3 regions of the Labrys sp. ALF-8 genome follow, and region 3 is predicted to be linked to each of the others. Evidence: riboswitches for the same ligand, from Rfam matches in the RefSeq annotation. Region 3 holds a riboswitch; each other region holds the start of a gene.
What was found. A riboswitch is a leader RNA that binds a small molecule or an ion and turns the genes downstream of it on or off. The one in region 3 is predicted to bind cobalamin.
Positions count from the first base shown of each region.

Region 1: linked by a shared signal. The riboswitch ahead of AC6H34_RS28175 (aromatic ring-hydroxylating oxygenase subunit alpha) and the one ahead of bluB (5,6-dimethylbenzimidazole synthase) in region 3 are both predicted to bind cobalamin.
Region 2: linked by a shared signal. The riboswitch ahead of AC6H34_RS15075 (DUF1636 family protein) and the one ahead of bluB (5,6-dimethylbenzimidazole synthase) in region 3 are both predicted to bind cobalamin.

Region 1 is NZ_AP048538.1:1,707,296-1,717,765, reverse strand. It holds gene AC6H34_RS28195 (peroxiredoxin) at 1-92, shown strand, start outside; gene metH (methionine synthase) at 139-3,903, opposite strand; gene AC6H34_RS28185 (hypothetical protein) at 4,149-4,445, opposite strand; gene AC6H34_RS28180 (FAD-binding oxidoreductase) at 4,448-5,509, opposite strand; gene AC6H34_RS28175 (aromatic ring-hydroxylating oxygenase subunit alpha) at 5,653-6,897, opposite strand; cobalamin riboswitch at 7,017-7,224, opposite strand; gene AC6H34_RS28170 (fumarate hydratase) at 7,468-9,108, shown strand; gene AC6H34_RS28165 (porin) at 9,524-10,470, shown strand, end outside.
Region 2 is NZ_AP048537.1:3,264,726-3,275,195, reverse strand. It holds gene cobN (cobaltochelatase subunit CobN) at 1-2,757, opposite strand, end outside; gene cobW (cobalamin biosynthesis protein CobW) at 2,757-3,794, opposite strand; gene AC6H34_RS15075 (DUF1636 family protein) at 3,803-4,186, opposite strand; cobalamin riboswitch at 4,288-4,489, opposite strand; gene AC6H34_RS15070 (hypothetical protein) at 4,579-4,956, shown strand; gene AC6H34_RS15065 ((2Fe-2S)-binding protein) at 5,175-5,630, shown strand; gene AC6H34_RS15060 (xanthine dehydrogenase family protein molybdopterin-binding subunit) at 5,635-7,821, shown strand; gene cobU (bifunctional adenosylcobinamide kinase/adenosylcobinamide-phosphate guanylyltransferase) at 7,977-8,483, shown strand; gene cobO (cob(I)yrinic acid a,c-diamide adenosyltransferase) at 8,480-9,082, shown strand; gene AC6H34_RS15045 (VOC family protein) at 9,266-9,778, shown strand; gene AC6H34_RS15040 (ABC transporter ATP-binding protein) at 9,801-10,470, opposite strand, start outside.
Region 3 is NZ_AP048537.1:3,573,286-3,583,755, forward strand. It holds gene AC6H34_RS16405 (methyltransferase domain-containing protein) at 1-344, shown strand, start outside; gene AC6H34_RS16410 (SpoIIE family protein phosphatase) at 341-2,716, shown strand; gene AC6H34_RS16415 (slr1658 superfamily regulator) at 2,721-3,281, shown strand; gene AC6H34_RS16420 (slr1659 superfamily regulator) at 3,286-3,636, shown strand; tRNA gene AC6H34_RS16425 (tRNA-His) at 4,073-4,149, opposite strand; gene AC6H34_RS16430 (phasin) at 4,284-4,733, opposite strand; gene AC6H34_RS16435 (phasin) at 5,175-5,555, opposite strand; gene AC6H34_RS16440 (PAS domain-containing sensor histidine kinase) at 5,736-8,753, shown strand; cobalamin riboswitch at 8,785-8,962, shown strand; gene bluB (5,6-dimethylbenzimidazole synthase) at 9,006-9,764, shown strand; gene AC6H34_RS16450 (tellurite resistance TerB family protein) at 9,794-10,417, shown strand; gene AC6H34_RS16455 (hypothetical protein) at 10,439-10,470, opposite strand, start outside.

The sequences.
Region 1 (10,470 bases), on a different replicon from region 3:
TCTCCGACGACGAGGCGAAGCGGATCTATCCAGACGGCTGGAAGTCGCCCAAGCCCTATATCCGCATCGTGCCTCAGCCATCCGCGAAGTGACGAGGGCACAAGGTCGGCACGGGATCGTTCGCCTAGGCGCGCGATCCTATGCTGCCTCGCTGTTCGGCGTGTAGTTCAGCACGGGCGAGAGCCAGCGTTCGGTTTCGCTCAGCGACATGCCCTTACGCCGCGCATAGTCCTCGGCCTGGTCCCTCTCTATCTTGGAGACGCCGAAATAGAAGGCCTCCGGATGGGAGAGGTAGAGCCCCGAGACCGAAGCGCCGGGCCACATTGCGTAGCTTTCAGTCAGTTTCACGCCAATTCGCCGCTCGGCATCGAGCAGGGCGAAGAGGGTGGCCTTCTCGGTATGGTCGGGCTGGGCCGGATAGCCCGGCGCCGGCCGGATGCCGCGATAGGGTTCGCCGATGAGATCGCCGGGCGTGAAGGTCTCTTCCGGGGCGTAGGCCCAGAACTCCTTCCGCACGCGCTCATGCATACGCTCCGCGAAGGCCTCGGCAAAGCGGTCGGCCAGCGCCTTCACGAGGATGGAGGCATAGTCGTCATTGGCCCTGGCAAAGCGCTGGGCAATAGCTTCCTCCTCGACGCCGGCCGTCACCACGAAGCCGCCGAGAAAGTCGGCCTTGCCGCTCGTGTGGGGAGCGACGAAATCCGCGAGCGCGACGTTGGGACGCCCATCGCGTTTGGTGAGCTGCTGACGCAGCGTGAAAAAGGTCGCCAGGTTCGTCCCGCGTTTTTCTCCGTCATAGAGCTTGATGTCGTCGCCGACCGCATTGGCCGGCCAGAACCCCACCACGGCGCGGGGGCGGAACCATTTTTCGGCGATGATCCTGGCCAGCATGGCCTGCGCATCCTCGAAGAGCTGCCGCGCGGCTGCTCCCTGCTTCTCGTCATCGAGGATCGCCGGATAGCGGCCCTTCAGCTCCCAGGTCTGGAAGAAGGGCGTCCAGTCGATATAGCGGGCGAGCTCGGCCAGGTCGTATTCATCGAATACGCGCGTGCCGAGGAAAGCCGGCCGGGGCGGTTGATAAGACTCCCAATCGATCCGGACGGCATTCGCGCGCGCCTTTTCCAGCGGGAGTCGCAGCTTGTCGGCCTCGCTGCGCGCATGGGCGGCGGCAACCTTCGCATATTCGGTGCGCAAGGTTTCCACATAGCCGCGGTTCGCTTCGGACGACAGCAGGCTCGAGACCACGCCGACGGCGCGGCTGGCGTCTGTCACGTAGACCGCCTGGCCACGTTCATAGCGTGGGTGGACCTTCACCGCCGTGTGCACGCGGCTGGTGGTCGCTCCGCCGATCAGCAGCGGGATGTCGAAGCCCTCGCGCTCCATCTCCGAGGCGACATGCACCATCTCGTCCAGTGATGGCGTGATCAGCCCCGACAGGCCGACGATATCGACCTTCTCGTCCCGAGCGACCTGCAGGATCTTCGAGGACGGCACCATCACGCCGAGATCGATGATCTCGTAATTGTTGCAGGCGAGCACGACGCCGACGATGTTCTTCCCGATGTCGTGCACGTCTCCTTTGACGGTGGCCATCAGGACCTTGCCGGCACTCCGGCGCGCCTCGCCGCCATTGGCCGCCTTTTCGGCCTCCATGTAGGGAAGAAGCACGGCAACGGCCTGCTTCATGACGCGGGCGGACTTGACCACCTGCGGCAGGAACATCTTGCCGGAACCGAAGAGGTCGCCCACCACGTTCATGCCGGCCATCAGCGGCCCCTCGATCACATGGAGCGGGCGCTCGGCCGCCAGCCTGGCCTCTTCGGTGTCCTGCTCGATATAGTCGGTGATGCCATTGACGAGGGCATGTTCGAGCCGCTTCTCGACCGGCCATGAGCGCCAGGCAAGATCCTGCTGCCTGGCCTCTTTCGTGCCAGCGCCACGGAAACGTTCAGCCAACTCAAGCAGGCGTTCGGTCGCATCCTCCCGGCGGCAGAGCACCACGTCCTCGCAAGCCTCGCGCAAAGCAGGGTCGATGGATTCATAGACCGCGAGCTGCCCGGCATTGACGATGCCCATGTCCATGCCGGCCTGGATGGCGTGATAGAGGAAGACGGCATGCATCGCCTCCCGTACCGGCTCGTTCCCCCGGAAGGAGAAGGAGAGGTTGGAGACGCCGCCGGAAATATGGGCGTGGGGGAGGGTGGCGCGTATCCGCCGCGCCGCCTCGATGAAGGCGACGCCATAGCCGTTATGCTCCTCGATGCCGGTCGCCACGGCGAAGATATTGGGGTCGAAGACGATGTCTTCCGGTGCAAAGCCCGCCTGTTCGGTGAGGATCCGGTAGGCACGCGTCGAGATCGCCACCTTGCGTTCGAGCGTGTCCGCCTGTCCCTGCTCGTCGAAGGCCATGACGACCACGGCGGCGCCGTAGGCGCGCACGAGCCTGGCGTGGTGCAGGAAGGCTTCCTCACCTTCCTTGAGCGAGATCGAATTGACCAGCGGCTTTCCTTGCACGCATTTGAGGCCGGCCTTGATGATCGAGAATTTCGAGGAATCGATCATCACCGGCACACGCGCGATATCGGGTTCGGCCGCAAGGAGGTTGAGGAACTCCACCATCGCCCTTTCGGAATCGATCAGCCCCTCGTCCATGTTGATGTCGATGATCTGGGCGCCGTTCGCCACCTGGTCGCGCGCGACCTCGAGGGCTGTGGCGTAGTCGCCCCCCGTGATGAGCTTGCGGAACCTGGCCGAGCCCGTGACATTGGTGCGCTCGCCGACATTGACGAAGGGAATGGTGGCGTCGAGCGTGAACGGTTCGAGGCCCGACAGCTTCATCTGCGGTTCGAGAGTCGGAATCGGCCGGGGCTTGTGACGTCCCACGGTTTCGGCGATGGCGCGGATATGGTCCGGCGTCGAACCGCAGCAGCCGCCGACGATGTTGACGAGTCCGTCGCGGGCGAAGCCTTCGATCTGGGCGGCCATCGCCTCCGGGCTTTCGTCATACTGCCCGAATTCGTTGGGCAGGCCGGCATTGGGGTAGGCGCAGACCAGCGTGTCGGCCACCTGCGAGATCTCGTCGAGGTGGGCCCGCATGGCATTGGCGCCCAGCGCGCAGTTGAGGCCGATGGTGAAGGGTCGCGCGTGCCGCACCGAATGCCAGAAGGCGGTTGGCGTCTGGCCGCTCAACGTGCGGCCGGAAAGGTCGGTGATGGTGCCGGAGATCATGACCGGCAGGCGCACGCCCTTCTCGTCGAAGACTTCCTCGGTCGCGAAGATGGCGGCCTTGGCATTGAGCGTATCGAAGATGGTCTCGATGAGGATGATGTCCGCCCCGCCATCGATGAGGCCGCGGACTTGTTCGGCATAGGCCAGGCGCAGATCGTCAAAGGAGACGGCACGATAGCCGGGATTGTTGACATCGGGAGAGATCGAGGCGGTCCGGTTCGTCGGCCCCAGTGCACCGGCGACGAAGCGCCGGCGGCCGTCCTGCCGCTCGGCCTTGGCTATTGCACGCCGGGCCAGGCGGGCGCCGTCGCGATTGAGTTCATAGACGGCCGCATGCATGCCGTAGTCGGCCTGCGCGATCGAGGTGGAGGAGAAGGTGTTGGTCTCGACGATATCGGCGCCGGCCATGGCGTAGGCATAGTGGATGGCCTCGATGGCCTCCGGCTGGGTCAGAGTGAGAAGGTCGTTGTTGCCCTTGAGATGGCACTCGCAGCCCGTGAAGCGTTCGCCCCGAAAGTGGCTTTCCTCAAAGCCGAGGCCCTGGATCTGCGTGCCCATGGCGCCGTCGAGGATGAGGATGCGCTCGCGTGCGGCGGCAGCGAGGGCGTTCCGGATCTCCTCGCCGCGGTCGATCGTGGGCAGGGCCGGAAACAGAGCGTCCACGGGAGCAGCCATGATCGGCTCCTATAATCGAATTATGATATCAAGATATCCTTATATGATGCTTACTTAGTGGGAAGGTCAAGGCATTCCTGGGCATCGGGTGTCAGGCTCTGGATTGGGGCGGCGGCCTTAACCACCACATCGGCTCATGCTGACGTGGTGAGGCCATCTTCCTTCTCGCGTGAGACCCATTTCCAGGAATGTCGGCTGGAGATCGCTATTCGGCGTTCCATCCGGTGCCCTGATTCGGGAGCGTCTCAGGCGTCGGCACGGCCTCGCCGTCGCCGACGTGACGGGCCCGCATGCGCGCGGACCTCATCCAGCAACTCGCACAGATAGGGCAGCAGCGGATTGTCTTCGGGAGAGGCGGTGAGGAGCTGGCACTTCAGTTCGAACGCCGCCGTCGCCAGGTTCGTTCCGGGCCGCAGGCTCAGCACCCAGCTGAAGAGCAGGGTGCGCGCCCGTTCCTCGGCCGTTTCCACCACCTCGTCCTGCGCGGACAGCAAGGCATTCACCACGAGGGCGTCCGGATTGAGAGGCTCGAAACCCGGCATCGTCAGGCCTCGATCTCGACGCGCCCGACCGGGCGGGTACAGCAGGCGAGCACGAACCCGGCCGCGATCTCCTCTTCCCGGATGCCGCCCTGATGGTTCATCACCGTCTCGCCCGAGAGGCGCTGCACCTTGCAGGTGCCGCAAAGGCCCATGGTGCAGCCGGTGGGCAGGTTGAGGCCGGCGGAACGGGCTAGCTGGAGGATGGTCTCCTGGCTGGAGGAGGGAACTTCCATGCCGGAGCGCGTAAATGCGACGCTGCCCTCGCATATCTCGTCCGCACCGATCGCGGCCGCCGCCTCGTCCGTTTCGGGCGGATGGAAACTCTCCTCGTGGTAGCGGCGCATGTCGTAGCCATTGGCTTCGAGCATGTCCTTGACCGCTGCCATGAAAGGGGCAGGCCCGCAGCAGAACACTTCACGCTCGCGAAAATCCGGCGCGATGAGACGCAGCGCGGGGGCATTGAGGCGTCCACGAAATCCCGTCCACACTTCACCCGGATCCGCTTCCTCGACGATCCAGGCGAGGCGCAGCTGCCGCATGCCGGCGGCGAGGCGTTCCAGTTCATGTCGGAAGATGATCTCGGAAGGGCGACGCGCGCAATTGACGAAGGCGATGTCGGCCGCCTTGCCCTGGTCGGCCGCAAAGCGGGTCATCGATATCATCGGCGTGATGCCGGAACCTGCCGAGATGAAGAGATATTTCTCCGCCGGATGGCGGTGGAAGGTGAACTGGCCGAGAGGCCCGTAGGCCTTCAGCCGGGCGCCGGGCTTGAGGTTGTCTAACATCCAGCGGGTGCCGATGCTGGTTGCCTGCGCCTTGGCGGTGACGCTGATGGACAGCGGGCGCGAGGGACTGGAGGAAAGCGTATAGGTACGCAACACCGGTCCATCCAGCGCCGGAATTTCCAGCGTTATGAACTGGCCCGGCTCGTAGCGGAACCAGCCCTCCTCGGAAGCGCGGAAGGTGAAGGTCGCGACGTCACGGCCTTCGCTGACGACCGAGACGCATTCGAGCTGCTGGTCCCTGTCGTTCCAGGGCTGGGTTTGGTCGAGATGCTTGAACATGGAATCCTGAGCTTTCACGCTCCCCGGAGGGAGGGGCGACACGAGGTCTCGAAGATTGGGAACGCCGCGGCGGGTTTCATCGCGGGCGATGTCGCCCGGCCGTGGATTCTAGCCCTCTCCGGACGGTGAGGGCGCCTCTGCGCTCACGCCACGCTGCGCAGGCGTACCGCGTCGCCCCCCAGAGAGGCTTCCATCGCGTTGCGGTACCATTCGACGAACTGCATCACGCCGCCCTCGTGATCCGGCGCGTAGGGGCCGGGTTCGTAGGCGGGCGAGGCGACGCCGCGCTGGTTTTCCTCGACAATCTGCCGGTCCTGGTCGTTGGTCATGGTCCAGACATGGGTGAGTTCGTCGATCGTATAGTCGACGCCCTCCACAGCATCCTTGTGGACCAGCCATTTGGTGGTGACCTGCGTCTCCCGCGGGCCGATCGGAAGAACGCGGAAGCTCACGGCGTGGTCGCCCAGCACGTGGTTCCAGGTCGTGGGATAGTGGAAGAGCAGCAGCGTACCGATATTGCCTTCCTCGATCGAGCCGCTCAGCGGCCGGCTGACGGCAGGCCGCCCCGACATCGTGTAGCTGACGGCGTTGCGAAGCAGCGGCATGCGGGCCGTGCGATACTGGCCGCTCTGCGAGATCCGGAAGAGGGAGGGCAGTCCCGCTTCCTCGCAGCGGTCCCAGTGGGCAGCGATGAGTGGATCGTCCTGTGCGCCCTGCACCCCGCTGACGGTCGGCGCTTCAGGGAAGGTGCGGCACAGTTCCGGGTGGTTGCCGGCACAGTGATAGCATTCGCGATTGTTCTCCCACACCAGCTTCCAGTTGCCCTTCTCGACGATCGTGCTTTCGAAGGCGACCTTCGCATCCTTCAGCCGGTGGGGCGCCAGATAGGGCATAGCAAGGGCGCGCAACCCCTCGAAGTCCGGTGCGTCCTTGGCGAGGCAGATCCAGACATAGCCGCCGACGGTCTCGCAATGAACGGGCTTCAGGCCATATTGCTTGGCATCGAAATCGGCGCCCATGTCGCGTGCGAACAGCAGCCGACCGTCGAGCTCGTAGGTCCATTGATGGTAGGGGCAGACGAGCTTGGCCACCGTGCCGCGCTCCGCCGAGCACAGGCGGGAGCCGCGGTGGCGGCAGGAATTGTGGAAGGCGCGGATGGATCCATCATTGGCCCTCAGCACGATGACGGGATAGTCGCCGACCTGGAGGGTGATGTAGCTCCCCGGCTTGCCTAGTTCGCAATCATGGCCGGCGAACAGCCATTCGCGATACCAGATGTGCTGCATGTCGAGATTGAAGAACTCGGGGTCGGTATAGAACTTGCCGTCCAGCGTCGTGCCGGGGCGGTGGCCGCGAAGGCGGCCGAGCATGTCCTGATGCGCATTCATGTCAAAATCCCACGTGACCATCTGTGCGTTGGATGGACAACGGTGGGATTGGAAGGCGGATGGGGTCTTTGCCTCAGGCATCGAAGTCCCATCATCCATCCGGAACGCCCGCCGCGATCCATCGGTTTGGCTTCGAGGCTGGTTTCCGGGCTCAGGAGCGGCCTTGCGGGCCTGGTCTCGGCGCCTTCCCGGATCGTTCCCGATCCAGTGGCAGTTGCCAGACCAACTCCTCTACCGTTGCGGGGGCAGCGCCGGAATTTCCGCCGGCTTCCCAATTATCCAGTCCTCCTCCCAGGCAGGACCGGCACCACGAATGAGGTCAGACTACATGGAGTCGTGGGGCGTACTAGAGGCGAAGCGACATCGGCTGGCGGGATCGGGACATTGCTGTCGGGAGAGCAAGCGCCGCCTGCACCCAGGCACGCCGGGGGCTCGCACGCGGCGAGGGGCGCATGGCTCGGCTGCATTTCCAGGAAACCGTAGGCAGCGCGAGCAATAAGGTCTAGATGATGCGCCACCATGGGCAGTTTGGAATTGCCCTGATCTCGCAATGAACCGGAGTTCCCCTCCATGCCTGCCGATTCAGCTTCGAACGCCACTTATCCTCATGTGCCCCTTTTCCCACTCGGGGTCGATGAGACGCCCTACCGAAAGCTGACGGACCAGGGCGTGCGGGTCGAGAAGATCGGCGACAGGGAGATCCTGCAGGTCGATGGCGAGGCGATGCGGCTGCTTGCCGAGCAGGCCTTCACGGACATCAACCATCTGCTGCGGCCGGGCCATCTTCAGCAACTGCGCAATATCCTCGAGGATCCCGAGGCGACGGACAATGACCGCTTCGTCGCCTACGACCTGCTGAAGAACGCCAATATCGCCGCCGGCGGCGTGCTGCCCATGTGCCAGGACACCGGCACGGCCATCGTGATGGCCAAGAAGGGCCGCAAGGTTTGGACCGACGGCGAGGACGAGGGGGCCATCGCCCAGGGCATTCGCGATGCCTATGAGAAGAAGAATCTCCGCTATTCGCAACTCGCCCCGCTCTCCATGTTCGAGGAGAAGAATACCAAGACCAACCTCCCGGCGCAGATCGACATCTCGGCCGAGGGGGAGGAAGCCTACAAGTTTCTCTTCGTCGCCAAGGGCGGCGGTTCGGCCAACAAGACCTTCCTCTACCAGGCGACGCCCTCCATCCTGTCGAAGGACCGCCTGATCGCCTTCCTGAAGGAGAAGATCCTGACGCTCGGCACGGCCGCCTGCCCGCCTTATCACCTGGCCGTGGTGATTGGGGGGACTTCTGCGGAACTGACCCTCAAGGCCGTCAAGCTCGCTTCGGCGCGCTACCTCGATACCCTGCCCACGCAGGGGTCCGAACTCGGACATGCCTTCCGCGACCTCGAACTGGAGCAGGAGGTGCACAGGCTCACCCAGTCGCTGGGCGTGGGTGCACAGTTTGGCGGCAAATATTTCTGCCACGACGTGCGGGTCATCCGCCTGCCGCGCCACGGGGCGAGCCTGCCCATCGGCCTCGGCGTTTCCTGCTCCGCGGACCGGCAGGCGATGGGCAAGATCACGCGGGACGGCATCTTCCTGGAGGAACTCGAGCATAACCCCGCTCGCTTCCTGCCCGAGATCGACGAGAGCAAGCTGGGGGGAGCGGTGGTCAAGATCGACCTCAACCAGCCCATGCCGAAGATCCTGGAGACGCTGTCGCAATATCCGGTGAAGACTCGCGTGTCGCTCACCGGGCCGATCATCGTGGCGCGCGATCTCGCCCACGCCAAATTGCGCGAGCGCCTGGAAGCGGGGGGAGGGCTGCCCGACTACATCAAGAATCACCCCGTCTACTATGCCGGCCCGGCGAAGACGCCGGTGGGCTACGCCTCGGGTTCCTTCGGTCCCACGACGGCAGGGCGCATGGATAGCTACGTCGATCAGTTCCAGGCGGCGGGCGGCTCGATGATCATGCTCGCCAAGGGCAACCGCTCCGCGCAGGTGCGCGAAGCCTGCGCCAAGCATGGTGGCTTCTACCTCGGCTCGATCGGCGGTCCGGCGGCGCGCCTGGCCCAGGACTGCATCAAGAAGGTCGAGGTGCTCGAATATCCCGAACTCGGCATGGAGGCCGTCTGGCGCATCGAGGTCGAGGACTTCCCCGCCTTCATCGTGATCGACGACAAGGGCAACGACTTCTTCAAGGAGCTCAATCTGGGCTGAACCGAAGCCGTTTCCGGCTGGCAGGAGACCCCTTCCGCATGCGGAGGGGGTTTTCTTTTGTCGGTGGGCGATGTGTCCCTTCAGTCAGGCGACGACCGGGCACGACCTTCGCCCGATCGTCACAATGGATGTCTATAAGGGTGAACGTATTCGACTTTGCTACTTATAGTATATGTTGCATGTGTTATATATGCCACAGGCGTTGGCGAAGCGTAAATGTGTCAGAAGCATGACATAGCTTGTCATTGTTATCTATCGCCCAATGTAAGAGACCTCTCATATCGCAGCGCAGCGAAGGATCTTCGTCTGGCGCTTCAAAGCTAAATTCTGCGCTCTGCAGCGCCGAAGCCTTTGTCATAACTTGTATACCGGTGACGGATTCAAGGTATTGGTGCGATTGACTGTGAGGATTCTTATGAAAAACAAATCACTTCTGCTTGGTGCTATTGCGGCTCTCGCGTCCGTCACTGCTGCTTCGGCTGCCGATCTTCCCATGACCAAGGGCGAGGCGGTCGAATATGTGAAGGTCTGCTCCGCCTTCGGCCCCGGCTTCTTCTATATTCCCGGTAGCGATACCTGCCTCCAGATCAGCGGCCAAGTCCGCGCTGACTACTGGTTTCAGTCGACCCCGGATCATATCGCGAACAAGCGTAACATCAACCAGACCCAGTTCCGTACCAATGCCCGCATCCGCTTCGATGCGCGCACCCAGACGGACTACGGCCTGCTGCGCTCCTTCTTCGAACTCCAGGCCGAATCGAATGCCGGCACGGCCCCGCCCTATGGTTCGACCACGGGCGTGCATGATACGTTCACCGTTCGCCAGGCCTATCTGCAGTTCGGGGGTCTGACCGCCGGCTTCGCATGGTCGCCCTACGCCTTCTACGATCCCAAATACCAGGCCGAGTTCTTCGCGCCCTATTTCGGTGAGCAGGGCCGCCGCAACCTGATCAGCTACACCGCCCAGTTCGACAAGGCCTTCGCCACGCTGTCGATCGAAGACAATCGCGATCACCGTGCGGGCACCACCTACGGCAACACCTCCACGGTGCTCGTCAACGGCATCAACATCAACACTGCCGGCGGCTCGCAGGTGCCCGACATCGTCGGTGTGATCGGCTACGACGACAACAAAACTGGCTGGGGCCGTTTCCAGGTCATGGGGGCGCTGCATCAGAACCGTTCTGCGCTCGCTCAGTACGGCACGACGTGGGGGTATTCGGTCGGTGCGGCTGGTAACGTGAACTTCCCGATTCTCGCTGGTGCTTATATCGCCGCTGAAGGCAGCTATGCAGACGGAGCGGTGAAGTATCTCGGCGTGGGCGGTTCCCAGCCGAACGGCACCTTCGCTGGCAACAGCGT
Region 2 (10,470 bases), 310 kb from region 3:
GTCGGTGATGCCGGCTCCATAGGCCGACGGCGCCGCGCCGAAGATGCGCAGCGGCCGCTCGCCACTCGCCCTGGTGGCCTCGGCAAGCGGGTTCCAGCCGGCGCTCTCGTCGAGCGCCGCGACGGCCCGCACCGCCTCGTCGAAAAGCGTGATCTGCTGGGCGAAGACATCGCGGAAAAGGCCGGAAATGCGCAACGTAACGTCGACGCGCGGCCTGCTCAGCCTTGCCTGGGGAAGAACTTCGAAGCCGGAGACACGATTGGAGCCGTTGTCCCATGCCGGCTTGACGCCGAGCAGCGCCAGCGCCTGGGCGAGATCGTCGCCGCCGGTGCGCATCGTAGCCGAGCCCCAAAGGTCGAGCACGATGCGTCGCGGATGCTCGCCATGATCCTGCAGGTAGCGTTGCACCAGCACATCGGCCGCACGCGATCCAATCGCGTAGGCAGCGCGGGTCGGGATCGAGCGCGGATCGAGCGTGGTGAGATTGCGGCCGGTGGGCAGCACGTCGGCGCGGCCGCGTGTCGGAGCCCCGGAGGGTCCCGGACGGACGAAGTGCCCGTCGAGGCCATCGATCAGGCCGGCCATCTCGCCTTCCCCGCAGGTCTCCAGCCGGGCCGCCAGCACGCCACGCTCGGCCTCGCCGCTGGCCGCAGCAAGCACGTCGAGCAGATGCCCCGCCTCCGCCGGCGCCCTCCCGAAGACGTGCAGGCCGTCGCGGATCTGCAGTTCCTTCACGTCGCACAGGAAGGCGTCGAGGCGGGCAAGCGTCTCCTCCTCGCCGAGACCGGGCGCGATGCCGCATTCGGCGATGAGGCCGCTTTCCTGCGCCTTCTCGATGATCTCGCGCCGGAGGTACCCCATCCGGCGGCCATCGAGTCCATCGGCGCTGGCACATTCGTCGATCAGGCGCTCGACCTCGATCGCCGCGCCCGACAGCCCCGCTTCGCGCAAGGGCGGCGTGAGATGACCGATGGTCACGGCTCCCAGCCGGCGCTTGGCCTGCGCCGCTTCGCCGGGATTGTTGACGATGAAGGGATAGAGCACCGGCAGGTGACCCGCCGCGAGTTCGGGAAAACACCTCGCCGAGAGGGCCGCCGCCTTTCCGGGCAACCATTCCAGCGTGCCGTGCGTACCAAGATGGATCATGGCATCGATGCCGAAACTCTCTCGGAGCCAGAGATAGAAGGCGAGATAGGCGTGGCGCGGCGGCAGGTCGGGCGAATGATGATCGCCCTTCCGGTCGAGCGCCGAGCCCCGGTCCGGCTGGATCGCGACGGCGACATGGCCGCAGGCGAGGCACGCGAAGGCGAAGGCCCCGTCATTGCAGAGAGGATCGGCGGCGGGTTCTCCCCAGTGGGCAAGGAGCTTCTCGCGAATGGAGGGCGGCAGGGTTTGGAACCAGGCGGAATAGCGCGCGAGCGGAAGGGACAGTTCCCTCCGGCCGCGGGTCTCCGGCTGGCAATCTCCCGAAAGCCTCCACAGCAGGTCCGCCTCGTCCCTGGGCCGATCCACGACCGCGTAGCCTTCGGCCGCCAGCCGATCGAGGATCGCCAGCGTGGAAGCCGGTGCATCCAGGCCCACGGCATGGGCAATGCGGCCATCCAAGCCCGGATAGTTGGAAAGCACCAGGGCCAACCGGCGCTGGTCCCGCGGCTTGGCTGCAAGCCGGGCCCAGGCCGCCGCCTTGGCGGCGACAGCTTCGACACGCTCGCGATGCGGCTCATGCGCGAGACGCGAGAAGGCGCCATCCTGCCTTTCGGCCTTGAAGGAAATCACGCCGGCGAGCAGGCGGCCGTCGAGCTCGGGCAAGGCGACATGCATGGCGAGATCGCTTGCCGAAAGACCACGGCTGGAGCCTTCCCAGGCTTCCTCGCCGGACGACGACGTGACGACCTGCAGCACCGGACAGCCGGCAGCATCGAGCGGGGAGCTGCCATCGTCGTCGAGGGCGGAAAAGGCGGTGGCATTGAGGACGACGGCGGGCTTCGATGCGAGGAGCTGCTGTCGCATCCAGGCTGCGGTTTCGGCATCCTTGAGGGAACCGACATAGAAAGCGGTGGGTGCCAGGCCCCTGGCGCGAAGCGCTTGCGCGAGGACCGTGATGGGCGCGATGTCGTCGGAGAGAAGGATGGAGCGGTAGAAGACGATGGCGGCTGGGAGCGCGGACCTCATGTCCGCCTCTTCCTTCCCAGCGGGGCCTTCGTTTCCGGGAGCCGCACAGGAGCTTCCCGCTCCCAGCACCCCATACTTCGGCACCGCTACCGGCTCCTCCGGCTCGCCGAAATCCAGCCCGCCCAGCCTTGCCGCATACAGCAGCGACGCCCTCGCATTCGCTGCCCCCCCTTCGCGCCAGTAGCGATCCAGCCGCTCCAGCGCGGCGGCCGGAACGGTCGAGAGCGCCGCGAGCCTGCCATCGGGCCTTGCATCGCCAGGGATGAGGGCGAGCGCGATCCCATGGGTGCGCGCGGCGGATGCCAGTTCCTCGATGCCATAGCGCCAGTAGTCCATTCCGCCGAGCAACCGCACCAGGATCGCCTTCGCATGCCGCGCCGTGTTCTCGACATAGAGATCCACCGACATGGGGTGGCGCAGTTTCTGCAGCGGCGCGAGACGCAATTGATCGAGGCCGGAGGCTGCCGCCAGTGCGAGATCGCTGTCCGTAAGCGAGGCGAACACGATCTCACCGGGCGCCTGGCCCAGATCGATGGCGGCCTCACTGGCGTCGAGCGAGCGCGTATCTGCCGGCAGCAGGTGCATCAGTGCTCCAGGGTCTTGCGGATGGCTGCCTGGTCGATGCCCTTCTCGCCGATGATGACGAGACGGCTGGCGCGGGCCTCGCCAGGTGCCCAGGCACGATCGAAATGCTGGGAGAAGCGCGTGCCGACACCCTGGAGCAGGAGGCGCATCGGCTTGCCCTCGACGGCGACGAAACCCTTGATGCGCAGGATGTCGTGCGTGTCGGCGGCAGCCCTCAGCCTGGTCACCAGCGCATCGGCATCGGCCACCGCGGGCAGATCCAGCACGAAGGTATCGAAATCGTCATGGTCGTGCTCCTCCTCGTGGTCGTGGTGAGAAGGGCGTCCGTCGAGATCGCTCTCCGCAGCAGCACCGAGGCCCAGCAGCACGGCGGCGTCGATCCGCCCCTCGGAGGTGCGCACCACCTTGACGGCGCGCGGCACGGTCTTCTCGATATCCTTCTCGACGCTGTCCGCTTCGCCTGCGGACATCAGGTCGGCCTTGTTCAGCACCACGAGGTCCGCGCACAGAAGCTGGTCCTCATAGACTTCCTCCAGCGGATTGTCGTGATCGAGTGAAGCATCACCCTCGGCCTGACGCTTCAATTCCTCGGGATCGTCCGCAAACCGGCCCGCCGCGACGGCGGCGCCATCCACCACGGCGATCACGCCGTCGACCGTGACGCGGGAGCGGATCGCCGGCCAGTTGAAGGCCTTCACCAGCGGCTTCGGCAGCGCGAGGCCCGAGGTCTCGATCACGATATGCTCAGGTGCGTCGGGACGGGCGAGCAGGGTTTCCAGCGCCGGGACGAAATCATCCGCCACCGTGCAGCAGATGCAGCCATTGGCGAGTTCGACGATGGCGTCCTCCGGACAGCTTTCGATGCCGCAGGACTTGAGGATGTCACCGTCGACGCCGACGTCGCCGAATTCGTTGACGATCAGGGCGAGCCTGCGGCCATTGGCAGTGGCGAGGAGGTTGCGGATCAGCGTCGTCTTGCCGGCTCCGAGGAAGCCTGTGACGATGGTGCAGGGAACTTTGGCAGTTTCTGCCTTCATTTGCGCGGTCATTCGGCGGCTTCCTTGAGAGATGGGATGGGAGGTATGCGCGCGATCATGCTGCGCTTGAAGGGTTCGGGGCGGCCGCGCCAGGGCATCAGGCCGTCCGCCGAGTGGGCGAGGAGCCGGGCACCGGTGACGACATCGATTCCGCTCTCGGCGGTGAGATCGCCGAAGACATAGGTCCAGGTACCCGGCGCCGACAGCGCCACCGTGCAGGAACGCCGGCAGTTGCCGAGACACTCGACGGGCTGGAGTTTCATGCCGTCGGGTAGCAGGCCGGCGAGCGCACCATGCAGCCTCGCTCCCTGGCGCGGCGCCTCGGGGTCGTCACCCTCGCGACGGCAGGTCACGCAGACATGCACAAGGACTGGCAGTGGAGTTTCTTGCATCGGCCCCATTCATGCCGCCGAAACGGCTCTGGGGCGCGGGAAGCGGCAGTGGAGACGCTCCCAAAACGGAAACCGGTGGCCGCGGCGCCCCGCCCGGACCGGTGATCTCGATGCGAACGGCAGGTCTCCTGGCTCGCGGCTCACCGCGCGCTGCCGCCTTCCCGGTCACCCAGTGGCTTCATGGCAGAGCGCTCGCCGCTTACAGTTGCGGGGGCAGCCGCGGCTTTGGAGAAGGATCAAGACCCGCCCCGCACCGCATTCCCTCTTCTCTCTCGACGAGAGACCGTTCGCAGATGACATAAGGGCCGTGTGACGAAGCTTGTCAATGTTCCCGCTTCCAAAACTGCCTCAAAATCCGGCATAAAGCCCCGGCTTGATCCTGCGAGGCTACCATGGCCGACGAGACCCCTTCGCCCCCGCCGACACCCCCGACCCAGCCGGCCCCGAAGATCGATGCGACCTTCCGCAACGGCTCGGTCACGGCCATCGGCGTGGTCCTGGCCTTTTCGCTCGGCTTTCTGAACAACTGGGCTTCTCAGCCCGGCGCATGGATACCCGAGGATCTCCTCGCCGTCCTCCTCATCGCCATCGGCATCTCCTTCCAGATCTGGTCGATGGCCGGAATGCTGTCCGTGTCCTCTCTCGATGAGCCGATCTACCGCCGCATCGTACGCATCTTTCTGGTGGGGCTGACCCTGGTATCCATCGGCGTGCTGGTGGCCATCGCGGGCGATGCGCTAGGCTACAGCAGAATACTCCTCAAGCCGTGATGCCGGCCAGCGGCCCGGGTGCCGATCGCCTCGAATAGTGCTTTTGCACTTGGAATTACGGGTCTCTGCACGCCTGGTCACGATGACTCACGTCTCCGTGACCCTTCATCCGGCCGCCGTGATTGCTGCTAAGCTGGCTTTCTTGCAATCGCCCAACAGTAGGCCGACGCCGATGGGCCTGGCCTTCTGCCGTGCATAAGCCGCTGAAAGGCCTGCCCATGGTTGCCCTTACCGTCAATAATATCCCCCATCAGCTCGATATTGAGCCCGAGACTCCTCTCCTGTGGGTACTGCGCGACGAACTCGGCCTCACCGGCACGAAGTTCGGTTGCGGAATAGCCCAGTGCGGCGCCTGCACGGTGCATGTCGACGGAGCCGCAATCCGTTCCTGCCAGACGCAGGTCCGCGATGTCGAAGGATCGAAGATCACCACGATCGAAGGCCTGTCACCCGATGGCGGACATCCCGTTCAGCAAGCCTGGCTGGCCGAGGACGTGCCGCAATGCGGATATTGCCAGTCCGGGCAGATCATGGCCACTGTGGCCTTCCTGCAGGATATGCCCCACCCCAGCGACGACGACATCGACAACGGCATCACCAATATCTGCCGCTGCGGCACCTATCCCCGCATCCGCGCCGCCATCCATCGCGCCGCCGCCATGACGAAGGGATGAGATCATGAACGCCATCGACAAGAGGCTCGCGGTCCTCGATCGCCGCCGCTTCCTCGCGATCTCGCTCTCCACCGCCGGCGGCCTGATGATCGGCGGCATCATTCCCGATGCTGCCGACGCATTCGTCGTCGCCGACCAGCCCTGGGACGAGACCAGGACCGGCCGGGAAATCAACGCCTGGATCATGATCGAGCCCGACGACACCGTGATCATCCGCGTCGCCCAATCGGAAATGGGCGAGGGTATCTTCACCGCGCTGCCGATGATCGTCGCGGAAGAACTGGGCTGCGACTGGGCCAAGGTGAAGGCCGAATATGCCTCGGCCAGCCGGAACCTGCGGGAGAACAGCGTCTACAGACGCATGGGCACCGGCGGATCCGGTGCCGTGAGGCGCTCGCGCGAATTCCTGCAGGCGGCCGGCGCCAACGCCCGTGAGCGCTTGGTGCGCGCTGCGGCGGCACGCTGGAGCGTTCCGCCCGAGAGCTGCCATGCCGACGCGGGCAAGGTGCTGCACCAGGCGAGCGGCAGGAACCTGGGCTTTGGAGAACTGGCGGGGGAGGCCGCCGGCATCTCGCTGCCCAACGATCCACCGATCAAGACTCCTGACCAGTACACGCTCATCGGCAAGCCAGTGGCGCGACTCGATACTCCGCCCAAGCTCACCGGAGCCGCCAGGTTCGGCATCGACATCCGCGTGCCGGGCATGGTCTACGCCGCGGCCGCCACCTGCCCGGTCTTCGGCGGCAAGGTCAAATCCTATGACGAGAATGCTATCCGGAGCCGTCGCGGCATCATTGCAGTGGTGCCGATCGAAGGCGGCGTCGCCGTGGTGGCTGACAGGTTCTGGCGTGCCAAGGAAGCGCTGACAAATCTGCCGATCGTCTGGGACGAAGGACCCGCGGCGGAGACCACCTCCAAGCAGTTCGACGCCGATTACATCGCTGCACTGGACGGACCGGCCGTCACCGCCCTGACGAACGGCGATGTCGATGCCGGGCTCAAGGCCGGCAAGCGGGTGGATGCCCTCTACCAGGCGCCCCATCTCGCCCATGCCCCAATGGAGCCGCTCAACTGCACCGCCCATGTCACAGTGGGCAAGGTCGAGATCTGGATGGGCACGCAGAACCCGGACATGGCCCTGCAGCTGGCGGCCAAGGCGGCAGGCGTACCGCCCACGCAGGTGGAGATCCACAACTGCTTCCTCGGCGGCGGCTTCGGACGGCGAGCGGTGAACGATGAACTCGTGCAGGCCGTGACCATCTCCAAGGCCGTGGGCAAGCCCGTGAAGCTGGTGTGGACCCGGGAGGACGACATGCGGCACGACCGCTATCGCCCGCAGGCCGCGATCCGCTTCCATGCTACGCTGGGGAGCGACGGCATGCCCTTGGCGATGCATGTCCGCACCGCCGTCGGGTCGATCCAGCGCTCGCTCGGCTGGGGCAAGGTGGAGAACGGCGTAGAACCCTCCGCCGTCGAGGGATTGGCCAACATGCCCTACCGCTCGGCAGCCACGCAGGTCGACTGCATCCTCAAGAACACCCATGTGCCGGTGATGTTCTGGCGCTCCGTCGGCTCGTCGCAGAACGCCTTCGCCCTCGAAGGCTTCATCGACGAACTGGCGCAGGCGGCGGGCGTGGACGGTTACCGCTACCGGCGCAGACTTCTCGAGGGAAAGCCCGACTTTCTCGCCGTGCTCGACACGCTGGCGGAGAAGAGCGACTGGGACAGCCCCCTCCCCAAGGGATCGGGTCGCGGCATCGCCATCCACGAATCCTTCGGTACCATCGTGGGCGAAGTGGTGGAACTGACCGTCAGCCCGAAGGGCGAGGTGAAGGTCGACCGCGTGGTGGCGGCCGTCGATTGCGGCCATGTCGTCAATCCGCTCACCGTGGTGATGCAGATCGAAAGCGCCGTGGTCTACGGCCTTTCCGCCGCCCTTTTCGGCGAGATCACCATCGACAAGGGCGCAGTGGTACAAGGCAATTTCGACGATTATCAGGTCGCTCGCCTCGCCGACACGCCGAAGATCGAGACGCATCTGGTGCTGAGCGGCGGCAGCAAATGGGGCGGCATCGGCGAGCCCGGCACGCCGCCGATCGCGCCGGCCGTGTGCAATGCGATCTTCAATGCCACCGGCAAGCGCATCCGGGCGCTGCCCATCAAGAATGTGGACCTGTCGAGCGGGGCATGAAGCGCGGGGAGCGTGGACTTCCAGTCCGCTTCTGAAACGAGAAGCTTGCAAGAAGGGCGGCACCGCCCTTCTTGCTGGCATCGAGGGGCGCGGACAAAGCAGAAGCCCCTCTGCCGGTGCTTGCCATCTGCCTCTAAACCCGGCAGGAAGGCTCCATGTTCGCCCCTCGTCTCACCCTCGTCCTCGGCGGCGCGCGCTCCGGCAAGAGCCGCCATGCCGAGGCGCTGATTGCTGCCCATCCTGCCCCTTGGACCTACATCGCCACGGCCCAGGCCTTCGACGAGGAAATGGGCCAGCGAATCGCGGAGCACCAGGCCCGGAGGAACGAAAGCTGGCGTACGGTGGACGCACCCCTGGCACTACCCGAGGCGATTGCGGCGTCCGAGGGGCCGGTTCTCGTCGATTGCCTAACCTTGTGGCTTACCAACCTCATGCTTGGCGAGCATGCGCTGAAGCCGGCATTCGACAGCCTTGCCGGAGCGCTCGGCGCGGCTGGCGGCCCCGTCGTGCTCGTCTCCAATGAAGTCGGCCTCTCGATCGTGCCGGAAAACGCCTTGGCGCGCGCCTTCCGTGACGAGCAGGGGCGTCTCAATCAACAGATCGCAGCGCTTTGCGACCGGGTCGTCTTCACGGTCGCGGGCCTGCCCATGGTGGTGAAATGACGGACGAACAGGCACGCCACAAGGCGAAGATGGAAAAGCGCAAGGCCGTGCAGGATGCCGAGGTCGCGGCCAAGACGATCGAGAAGGGCCTGCTGATCGTCAATACCGGCCCGGGAAAGGGAAAATCGACGGCCGCCTTCGGCTTGATCATGCGTGCGCTCGGCCATGGCTGGCGCATCGGCGTGGTCCAGTTCATCAAGGGTGCCTGGTCCACGGGAGAGCGCAAGGCGCTGGAGCGCTTCGAGGACCTCGTCACCTGGAAGAGCATGGGCGAAGGCTTCACCTGGGAGACCCAGGATCGCGCCCGCGACGTCGCGGCCGCGGGCCGCGCCTGGGAGGCGGCCAAGGAAATGCTGGCCGATCCCGCCATGCGGCTCGTGGTGCTCGACGAGATCAACATTGCGCTGCGCTACGACTATCTCGACCTCGCCGAGGTGGTCGCGACCCTCAAGGGACGGCGCCCGGACCTGCATGTCATCGTCACAGGACGCAATGCAAAACCCGAGTTGATCGAGGCGGCGGACCTCGTGACGGAGATGACCCTCGTGAAGCACCATTTCGCCGCGGGCGTGAAGGCACAGGAGGGCATCGAGTTCTGATCTCGGGGCCGTCGATTGCCTTTCATCCGATGGTGCAGTGCGCCAGGAAGAGCCGGAGAGAACCCACGAACGATGATCGTCTCCATGGTTCGGACCGCTCGACGCGGCAGGAGACTTCTTCCAAACCGTATCATGGCGAAAAATCCCCGGAGGGCTTATCTCGGTGACAGAAGGATTTTCCCCATGTCGATTGAACCGCTTCATCCGCTCGCCCCCGCTCCCAAACCCGTCGCCGCCGGGGTGAGGATTGGACATGTGCATCTCAAGGTCGCCGATCTCGACCGTGCGCTGGACTTCTATGTCGGCGTCCTCGGCTTCGACGTAATGGCTCGGTACGGCACGCAGGCCGCATTTCTCTCGGCCGGCGGGTATCACCATCATCTCGGCCTCAATACCTGGGAGAGCAAGGGCGGCTCACCCCCGCCGCCCGGTTCCACGGGTCTTTATCACACCGCCATCCTCTACCCCACGCGCGCCGCCCTCGCCGATGCGCTCCGCCGCGTGCTGGCTGCCGGGATCGAGCTCGACGGTGCCAGCGACCATGGCGTCAGCGAGGCGCTCTACTTGCGCGATGCCGACCAGAACGGCGTGGAACTCTACTGGGACCGTCCGCAGGAAGACTGGCCGAGGGCGGAGGACGGCAAGCTTGCCATGTACACGCGGCGTCTCGATGTGCAGGCCTTGCTGAAGGAGTGATCCGGATACACGGGCATCCGGGCTATTCTGCCGCTTCTATCTTCGCCGGCTCGTCAGATTCGATATAGCCCGAGCGTATGCGGACCATGCGGTCGCAACGCGCCGCGAGGCCGAGATCGTGTGTCACCAGCACCAGCGTGGCGCCGCGCTCGCGCTTGAGGCGGAACATCAGCTCGACGATGCCGGTGCCCGTGCCCTCGTCGAGATTACCTGTCGGCTCGTCGGCGATGAGGATCGCAGGTTCCGGCGCCAGCGCGCGCGCGAGCGCCACGCGCTGCTGCTCACCGCCCGACAATTGCGCCGGATAATGCGCGGTGCGGGCCCCGAGGCCCACCGCTTCCAGCTCGGCTCGCGCCCTCTCGAAGGCGTCGCGCCGCCCGGCGAGTTCCAGGGGCACGGCGACATTCTCGAGCGCCGTCATGGTCGGAATGAGATGGAACGACTGGAAGACCACGCCGATATGCCGGCCGCGAAAGCGCGCCAGGCCGTCCTCGTTGAGCACGCCCAGATCCTGGCCCGCGATGCGCACGGTTCCGCTGTCGGGCCGCTCGAGCCCGCCCAGCGTCATCAACAGCGTGGACTTGCCCGAGCCGGAGGGACCAACCAGCCCCACCGCTTCCCCCCGCCTTATTTTCAGCGTAACGCCCTTGAGAATATGAACACGCGCCGCGCCGGTGCCGAGACTGAGGTGG
Region 3 (10,470 bases):
TCAAATGGACCTATGAACAGGCAGCCAAGGTCTGGGCATATTTCGACATGGACATCGAATGCGGGCCCAAGAGCCGGCGCTACATGGTCGATTGCGGCTTCGAAAACATCAAGTTGGAGACCTTCATGGTCAGCAATCTCGATGGAGATCCGCAGGATTTCGCCGATATCGTGCAAGCCTGGGAAGACGCTTTCGTTGGCCAGATGTCGATCCGCCGAGGCGATACCCAGGAGTTCATGGACCGCTTCCGTCGCGGCTTCCAGGATCACATCTTCGCCGCGCTGCATCCCAGAGGCTATGCGGGCTGGCCAATCTGGGTGGCGTCCGGGACCAAGCCGCAATGACCGACGGCGCTGTCTCCCCACCCTGGCGCCGACGCCTTTCTCCCACGAGCTTTCGCGGCAAGTTCATTCTCGTGGTCGGCGCGGCAGTCCTGTTCGACATGCTGCTCGGCGGCGGTATCGCGCTGTGGAACGTGCAGCGCCTGTCTCGTGATGCAGCGGAACAGGTGGGCACCGGCCTGACCAAGGCCAGCCGCGAATATCTGCAGACCTATATCGACGCTACGGCGCTGCGGGCGAATCTTCTGTTCGAACGCGTGCATTCCGAAGTCGGCGTGCTGTCCGGATCGATGCAGGCTATGATCGATCATCCGGAGACCGCGAAGGCAATCGGAGACGCCATCGCCAAGGACCCCACCCTGTCGACACCCCTGGTCTACAATGCGGCGGGCGATTGGGTGCAGAACCTCCCGGGTGCCCCGGGCACGACCAGCGTCTGGAGCTATCTGCTCGACTCCAATCATCAGCCGACACCGGCCGCCCGGGATCGTGTGCGTGAAAGCGCGCTGTTCGATATTCTCGGCCCGACGCTGATGCAGACCGGATCCAAGAAGCTCCAGGTCTACTATGTTGGTCCGAAGGCTCTGCCCGTGATGCGTGCCACACCGGCCTCCGAACTCGCCCAGACCTTCGACAAGCTCTATCCCGGCCATAACAAGGCAAATTTCTGGGATTTCTTTTTTCCCGGCATCTACGAGGACTGGCAGACCTGGCTGGACAACCCGTCGAACCGGCCGCTCGATGACGTTACCACCATCACCGCGCCCTATATCGACGCGAATTCCGGTAAGCAGATCGTCTCGTTCTTTCGTCCGCTCTGGACAGCGGATCGAAAATCGGTTGCCGGCATGGCTGCGGCCGACGTCACCCTCGACCAGCTGACCGACCTTGTGCAGAGCGTGAAAGTCGCCGAAACCGGCTTCGGTTTCCTGGCCATGTCAAACGGTAATGTAATCGCCGTTAATCCAGCCGGCGAGCAGACGCTCGGCGTCGTCACCGCCAGCGGTGCCGGGGGACAGGGCGTCACGGGCCTGGACCGTTCGTTGAAGAAGAGCGACCAGCCGGCGATCGTCGCCTTGAGCATGCCCAGGGACAGCAAGCCGGATATCCAGCACATCCTCCTTAAGCAGAATGGCGAGGACGTCCCCTACATCGCCGTGCTCAAGCAACTCGAACCCACTAATTTGTGGAACAACGGGCCGATCGTGAAGGAGACGATGACGCTCGGCTTCCTGGTACCGGAACGGGAGATCTACGCCTCGCTGATCGCGGCGCAGTCCGACATCTCGGACGCGACCAACCGCATCCTGAAATATCAGATCCTGGCGGTGCTGTTCAGTTTGTTCGTGGTGTTCGTTGCGATCTTCGGCATTTCGAAGCGGATCACGGCGGGCCTCAGCGCCCTGGCCGCAGCGGCACGCCAGCTGCAGTCCAAGGACTACTCGGTCCGCGTTGACATCCCCACCAAGGATGAGGTCGGCGAAGTCGGCGTTGCCTTCAACCGCATGGCGGAGGAAATCTCCTACCATACCGAGAACCTCGAGCAGCTCGTCGAGGATCGCACCCGCGACCTCGAGAGCGCCAACACGGAGATTTCGTTGCTCAACGAAAAGCTCCGCAGCGAGAATATTCGCATGGGCGCGGAACTCGACGTAGCCCGTCAGATCCAGATGATGGTTCTGCCGAAGGACCGCGAGTTGTCGAAGATCTCGGGGGTGGAGATCGCAGCATATATGCGGCCGGCAGACGAGGTCGGCGGCGACTATTACGATGTGCTGCGCCAAGGGCGCAAATTCAAGGTCGGGATCGGCGACGTCACAGGCCACGGCCTGGAAAGCGGGGTTCTGATGCTGATGGTGCAGTCGGTTGCGCGAGCCCTACAGGAAACGGGCGAGGGCGACCCCTTGCAGTTCCTTGACCGGCTCAACCGGGCAATCTTCAAGAACCTGGAGCGAACCAATTCAGACAAGCATCTGTCTCTCGCCTTCCTCGACTATGAAGACGACAAGCTGACGCTTTCGGGCCAGCACGAGGAAGTCGTCGTCCTGCGCGCCGACGGCGGAGTCGAACGCATCGATACGATCGACCTGGGATTGCCGATCGGACTCGAAAAGGACATCCGGCCTTTCGTGGCGACTGTCAGCATACCCTTCGGGAGCGGCGACGTCGTCGTGCTGCATACGGATGGCGTGACCGAGGCAGAGGGCGCGAAAGGCGAGTTGTTCGGCTTGGATCGTCTTATCGAGAGCGCGCGTGAGCGTTACGGCTCGAGCGCCGAGGAAATAAAGGACGGGATCGTCAAGGACCTGATGACGCATATCGGCAGCACCAAGATTCACGACGACATCACGCTCCTTGTCATGAGGCATAGGTAACGTTATGACCACACTTTACGGACCGGCAGAGATCGTAATCGGCATGAACGAAAGCGTCAGCCGCGTCAGGCTGTTCGACGGCCCCCTTGACTTGAGATGGCATCATTGTGCGACGACGTCGGACTTCATAGCCGACCTGTTCGCACTGCCGTTTCATGCCTCGCGCCACGACTACCGCGAGGTCCGGCACAATATCGGCTACGTCGTCAACGAGTTGATCGAGAACTCGGTAAAGTTCCGCGAGCCCGGCGAGATCAGGGTCGAGGCGGCGATGGACGTCGACAGCTTCAAGGTGAAGGTTTCAAACGTCGTCAGCACCGAGGTGGCCACATCGTTCCAGGCCCTGCTGGCAGAGATCACCGTCGGTGATCCCGGCGACCTCCTGATCGAACGCATCGAGGCCAATGCAGCCGATCCGGAGGCTTCGACTTCCGGCCTTGGGCTGCTGACGCTGATGAGCGACTATGGCGCCCGGCTTGCTTGGATATTCAATCCCGTCGACGACGGCCGGCGCGTTCATGTCGAAACCTTCGCCGCCATTCCCCTCATCCAGTCGCAGCAGTGAAAGCATGACGCCTAATTTAGAGATCAAGTCGGACGAATACCGGGTCTGGGCCGAAGACAGCATCATCCACTTCGAAGGCATGATGCGGCTGTCGGGAACGGATGCCTATGCTCCGATCATGAGCCTGATGACCGAGATCCTGGCGACTGCGCCGCAGACGATCACGCTCGACCTGACGGGTCTTGAATTCCTCAATTCCTCGGGCATCAACCTGCTGGCAAAATTCACCATCGAGGTGCGGAAGCAGCCGGGGGTGGCGCTGGTCGTGCGCGGCAGTTCCGAGATTCCGTGGCAGCACAAGTCCCTGCCCAATCTCAAGAAGCTGCATCCGGCGGTTTCACTGGAAATCGACTGACACGGTTCTTTAGAGCGCTTTGCATTTTTACGGAATCGGCAGAACGCAAAAGGACGCGTCGAAAAACAAAGAGTTAGAGAACAGCGGCGTTTCTACCTAAACGCGCTTTGCTCTTGGCTCATGTGGGAGCAACTGCGCTCGCAGAAGCTCCAGGCCAGACTGGCCCTACGGTGGCGCTGCCGGCCTGCCACCGTGAAGCAGGTCGAAATCTGCATCTTGCGGCGATCCAACAAATGATACCGGATCAGGACGGCAGAGGCTCGATCGCCGCGGGATGAAACCCCGGTGGCAGGTCGGTGCTGCGGGCCTGCCGGGGAAGATGAGCTCTTGGCAAATCATTCGGCGAAGAAATCGAGCGCCGAGACATTTCTGTGAAACCTGAGCATGGGCTACAGATCTGTGGCACAGAAAACAAAGCAATATCAATGCTTTGTGATGGTACAGTTGGGTGGACTCGAACCACCGACCTTCGGAGCCACAATCCGACGCTCTAACCAACTGAGCTACAACTGCATCTGGGGATGCGTTTAGCGGGATCGTTCCGCATTTTCAAGTGCGGAGTTGCTCGAAATTTCGAGCTGTCCCACGATAAAAAGGCCCGGGGCGAACCCCGGGCCTCGCCTAAATATCAAGACGTGCTGAAAAACTCAGGCGACGCTCTTGAAAGTCTTCTCGACCTGGGCCTTGACCGGGGCGGCGGTCTCGTTGGCAACCTTCTGGGCGAGCTCGCCGAATTCCTTGGTCTGGGCCGTAACGGTTTCGGCCTGCTTGCGCAGGAAGGCGGTGTTGAGTTCGATCGCGTCGGAGAAGGTCTTCACGCCGAACAGGGCGATGGCATGGTCGAAGGTAGCATTGGTGTTGGCGCGCGCATTCTCCAGCACCTTGAGGCCGAGGGTCGAAACGCCCTTGGTGGCCGTGCTGTAGGTGGTCTCGAACGCGTTGGAAGCTTCGTCGGTCGCAGCCTTGATCTTGGTGTAGGTCTCCTTCGCCTGGGCAGCGCCCTTTTCGGCGAAGTCACGCACGGAAGCGGGGACTTCCAGCTTGGACAGATTCTCGAAGGCCAGTTCGGTTTCAGACTTGTTCTTGGCGGCAACCATGGGAAGCTCCTTGGGACAACGGGAAATATGGGCCTGTAGGCCTGGCGATACTTGGAGGGGCCTGCGGCTCAACGCGCTGCAACAAAGGCAACCTCAGCTGCCTCCTTTTATAGCAAATGCACTTGTGCGACGCAATATCATTGTTGCACTGCACAATCGTCGGATAATAGCTCGTTTTCCCCGGATTTTGGCCGTGAAGAGCCGTCCAAAGCGATCACTAAGCAGGAACTGAACCGGCATGTTTCAGCCGTGAACCGGTGGAATATTGCGCCGCAAAAGGTATGGACGTACAGTCCCGATGGAAACACGGGCCGTTTCGGCGATTTCGTGCGATAGGGTTTCCGCTACGGAAAATAAACTTGGCCAAAATCGGGCGAGATATGCTCTCGCTGCAAGACAGGGCTGCGCTTCAGCCATGTCTTGCAAGCTTTGCGAATGCCTTTACTTCTGAGGCTTGGCAACGTCCGAGGCAAGCTTGCTCGCCGAGGCGCCGATATCCTTGGCCTGCTCTCCGAAGGCCTGGAGCTGGCTCTTGATGAAGTCGCTCTGCAACTGCAGCACCTGCTGCGGGTCCTTGGCCTTCACGAGGCTGGACGCGAATTCGAGGGCGGCCGCCACATTCTGCTCGGCATAGGTCAGGGCCTTGCGCCCGATGTCCTTGCCTCCGGCCTGCAGCGTGTCCGTAGCGCCCTCGATGGTGCCGGCTGCCTTGTAGGCCGCGCCCATGAAGCCGTCGAAAGCCTTCCGAGCCTGGTCGACGCTTTTCTCGGCCATTTCGCGCATTTCGGAGGGAATCTCGAAATTGGGCGGTTTGGTTGTCATGTCATCATCCTCCACGGACCCGGCGGGTCGAGCGGACGATAGCGCAGCCTCGCGCTTTTAACCATGCCCCAGATCAGCGGGGGATGGAGGATGGCTGGTGATTTACCGTTTTGTTTTCCATCTGTATTCATACTTTGTTAGTCATTTCCGCAGGTTTCAGGGTTCGGCATGATCGAGGCAATGTTGCGTACCGCACTGCTTGCCGATCGGCGTCTTCAGGCGCTGATGGACGATCCTCGTCCGGCCTTCGTCTGGCATCTCGACGGGCGCTCGCTTGTGTGGGCGAATCGCTCCGGTGCCGAGAGCCTGGGCCTTTCGCCCGCGGACGTTACCCGCCAGCAGTCCAACGCCGCGCTGGTGGCCTTGGCGCCGCAGATCGCGGCCATCGCCCGCAAGCTGCCGCGCCCGGGAGCGATGCGGCTCGAACGCCTGCGCCCGCCGGGCATGGGCGCTCTCGATGCGCTTTCCTGCGCCTGCCGCTCCTTCGACGGTCCCGAGGGGTTTCTCGGCCTTCTCGTGCAATCTCTCGATCTCCCGCGTCGCGGCCGCCGGCAACAAGGTTGGGCACCACCTTCCGTGCCCGAAACCCTGCCGCCGCTTCCTGCGGCGGAGGATGCCGGGCTGACCAAGCCCTATGAGCAGAGCGGGGCCTGGAGCTGGGTCGATCTCGATGGAGAAAAGCCTGCCGCTGCGATCGAGGATGCACCGGCGCCCGCGATCGCCGAGCTCGTGAGGCCTGGTCCACGCCAAGTGGAATCCGCGCGACCGGCACCGGCGGCATCGATCCCGGTCCGCAGCAAGGCTGTCCGCTTCACTTTCCAGACCGATGCCGGCGGGCGCTTCCTTGCGGTTTCGCCGGAGCTTGCAGGGGTATTGGGCCACGCAGCCGCCGATTGGGCTGGCCGGCGCTTCGAGGAGATCGCGGCTGCCGCAGGTCTCGCGGAAAGCACCGCGATATCGGAAGCCCTGGCCGGTCGTCGCACCTGGACGGGCCTTACGCTGCTTTGGCCGGATCGAGCCAATGGCCAGGAGATTCCGCTCACGCTGAGCGCGTCACCCACGACCGGGGTCGAGGGGCGCTTCCAGGGCTTCAAGGGGTTCGGCGTCGCAGGACTTCCCAGGCCGATATCCGTCTCCATCGAGCCGGCGCCTCGGCCGGCCGCCTCGATCGTCTGGCAGGAAGCGGATCCCGCCGACGAGGACGAGGCAGGAATTGCCGCCGCCGCAACGCCGGCCGAGCCAGTTGCGCCGCCGCCTGTCCAGCCTGCTCGCCCGGTGCAGCGGGCCGCCGAGAGCAATGTGGTGCGCCTGCCGAGCAAGGCGGGTGGCGAGCGAGGCGGGCAGGATCGTCAGAACCAGGATCGCCAGAACCAGGATCGTCACGGCCCGGACCGGCACAGCTTGACGCCGACCGAGCGCATTGCCTTCCACGAGATCGCCAAGGCCCTCGGCGCGCGGATCGAAGGAGAGCCGCGCTCCCCCAAGGCCGAGCCCGCCAGATCCGAGATTTCCAGGCCGCGCGATGCCGAGGCTCCCAGGGCCGAGACGCCCAAGGCCGAAACAATCAAGGCCGAGGCAATCAAGGCCGAGGCGCCGAAGGCCGATGGGCCTGCGCGGGCCGGCCTGCCCGAGCGGGAGCCCTTGCTGCCGCTCGACATGGACGACGAGGTCCGCTGGCGCGAGGAGGCGGCTGCTTCCGATGCGGCGGAAGCGGATACGGAGCGCTCGATCAGGCTGGGCCGCCTCGACAAGGTGCCCGTGGCGCTGATCGATCGCCTGCCGATCGGCATCTTCATCGCCCGTGGCGAGGAGTTGCAATTCGCCAACCGCACCATGCTCGAACTGCTCGGCTATCCCGATGTCGACGCAATCCGCCACGATGGTGGGCTGGACCGCGTCTTCGCCGGCGCCGCTCCTGTCGCCAATGGCGAGGAGGCTGGTTCCGGCGTGCTGCTGAAGACGGCTTCCGGCGAAACCATCACCGTGGACGGCCGCGTGCAGACCACGCATTGGGACGGCGAGAGTGCGCTGCTGATCTCGGTGCGTCGCCCGCTCGGAGAGGCCAGCACCGAGAAGCTGCGCTTTGCCGAGCGCCGCGCCGAGGAGCTCCAGGCCGTGCTCGATACCGCGACCGACGGGGTGGTGATCCTGGACCGGGAAGGGCGCATCGTCAGCATCAACCGCAGCGCGGAAGCTCTGTTCGGTTATGAACAGCGCGAGATCGTGGGCAAGGATCTGCTCCTGCTTTTTGCGCCGGAGAGCCATCGGGCTGCCTATGACTATCTGGACAGCCTGCGATCGAACGGCGTGGCGAGTCTCCTCAACGATGGCCGCGAGGTTGTCGGGCGCGTTCGGCAGGGCGGTTCCGTGCCGCTGTTCATGACGATCGGGCGGCTCGGCGACGACGGCAGGCGTTTCTGCGCCGTGCTCCGCGACGTTACCTCCTTCAAGAAGGCGGAAGGAGAACTGACGGCGGCCAAGCGGCAGGCGGAGGAGGCTTCCTCGCAGAAGTCCGACTTCCTTGCGAAGATCTCCCATGAGGTGCGCACGCCCCTCAATGCCATCATCGGCTTCGCGGAGGTGATGATGGAGGAGCGTTTCGGCCCCATGGGCAACGAGCGCTATCGTTCCTACGCCCGCGACATCCACACCTCGGGCGAGCACGTCATCAGCCTGGTCAACGATCTCCTGGATCTCTCCAAGATCGAGGCCGGCAAGCTCGACCTCACCTTTTCGAGCGTGAACCTCAACGAGGTCGTGCAGCAATCGGTGAGCCTGATGCAGCCGCAGGCAGCGCGAGATCGCATCATCATACGCATGGCCCTCACCAGCGGCCTGCCCAATGTCGTGGCCGATGGGCGCAGCATGCGCCAGATCGTGCTGAACCTCCTGTCGAACTCGATCAAGTTCACCCAGGCCGGCGGCCAGGCGATCATTTCGACCACGCTTTCCGAACGGGGGGAAGCGGTGCTGCGGGTGCGCGACACCGGTGTCGGCATGACCGAACGCGAACTTGCCATCGCCATGGAGCCGTTCCGCCAGGTGGCCTCCACGACGCTGGGAGGCACCGGCCTCGGCCTGCCGCTTACCAAGGCGCTGGTGGAAGCCAATCGTGCCACCTTCGCCATACAGTCGACGAAGAATGCGGGAACCCTGGTGGAAGTGATCTTCCCCTCGACACGCGTGCTGGCCGAGTAGGCCGGCACTTTCCGCTCTCGCTGCTCCATGCTACATCCCCGTGACCTTCGGTGCCCGCCTGGCGGGAGAATCGGGAACGCGGTTCCAAGCCGCGACGTGCCCAACGCTGTGAGGGGGACCGGTCGGGCAGATGCCACTCGCCATCGCGGGGAAGGCGTCCGGGCGGGATGATCCCGAGTCAGAAGACCGGCCGGAGGCGATAGGTTCCCGTGCGCGGACGGCGCGGGGATTGCCATCGTCAGGGGACACTCGATGGACAACAGCCAGGCCCTTGCGGCTTGCGGGCCGTTCTCTTCGGCCGAACGGGACGCCGTCTACCGTGCCATCTATACGCGGCGCGACACGCGCAGCCAGTTCAGCCCCGAGCCGGTGCCGGACGAGGTGCTCGCACGCATCCTGCTCGCGGGACACCATGCGCCGTCGGTCGGCTTCATGCAGCCCTGGAATTTCGTGGTGCTGCGCAGCCTCGCGACCCGGCGCAAGGTGCAGGCGCTGTTCCGGGAGGCCAATGAGGAAGCGGCGGCCATGTTCCCGGCGGAGCGGCAGGCGTCTTATCGCGCGCTCAAGCTGGAGGGCATCGTCGAGGCACCGGTCAATCTGTGCATCACCTGCGATCCGGATCGTGCCGGGCCGGTCGTGCTGGGGCGCACCCACGACAAGGCCATGGACAGCTATTCCACCGTCTGCGCCGTCCAGAACATCTGGCTGGCGGCGCGGGCCGAGGGGATCGGCGTAGGCTGGGTCAGTATCATCGACCCCGCCAAGCTGCGTGCCATGCTGGGTATTCCCGACCGGGTGATTCCCATTGCCTATCTCTGCCTTGGCTATGTGCATGAGGCCTATGTCCGCCCCGAACTCGAAGTGAAGGGGTGGCGCAGGCGGCTCCCGCCTGAAGATGTACTGAACTTCGAGGGCTGGGGGCAGGCTGGGGCAAATGAGCCCTTGCTCGCTTTGATGCGGCAGGGCATGGAAGACGGGCCTGTACGGCCTTCCCCCCGCGGAATGTCCTGAAAGGGCGAGTCGGGGCTGAAGGCGGCATCATGGACTTCGTGCGTAAATGGGCGGGCTGGATCGCTGCCCTTGTGCTGATGAGCCTTCTGCTGCTGCAGGTTCCGCGTGGTGTCTTCTTCCTGGCCATAGCCGCAGGCGCCGGTGGTCTTTATTGGCTCATCCGGCGCAATGGGAAGATACAGGCGCGCGATGCCGCGGGCCGGCGTGACGCTCCCGCTCGCCCCCTGAACAAGGACCCCGATTCGCCTGATCCGGGCGCGCTCGCCCGTCGGTCACTGCACCAGATCCAGGACGTACGTCTTGCCGGCGTGGTGCTGATGATCCAGCTCGTGCGCACGGGCGCTCCGCTGACGGCCGCCGAGAAGAACGTCATCTATGATCTGATGGCCGATCCCCTGGGCATCGAGGATCGCCAGGCGATGTTCGAGGCGGCTTGGCAATTGACTGATCGCGGACGTGTTTTCTCGCCCGTTGCCGACGACCTCGCACCGCTGCTCGCAAGCCATCTCACGATGGACGAGCGGCTGGAGTTCATCGGCATGCTCTCGAAGGTCGCCAACGCCGAGGGCATGGCGAGCGATTTGCAGAAGGAAGCCATCGTGCGCCTCAAGCGCCGGCTGACCACCGTACGGGCCGACGACCCACGGCCGTGATGACGAGGCTGCGCCGCCGCGTCACTCGAACACGTTCGACAGCATCCGCCGCG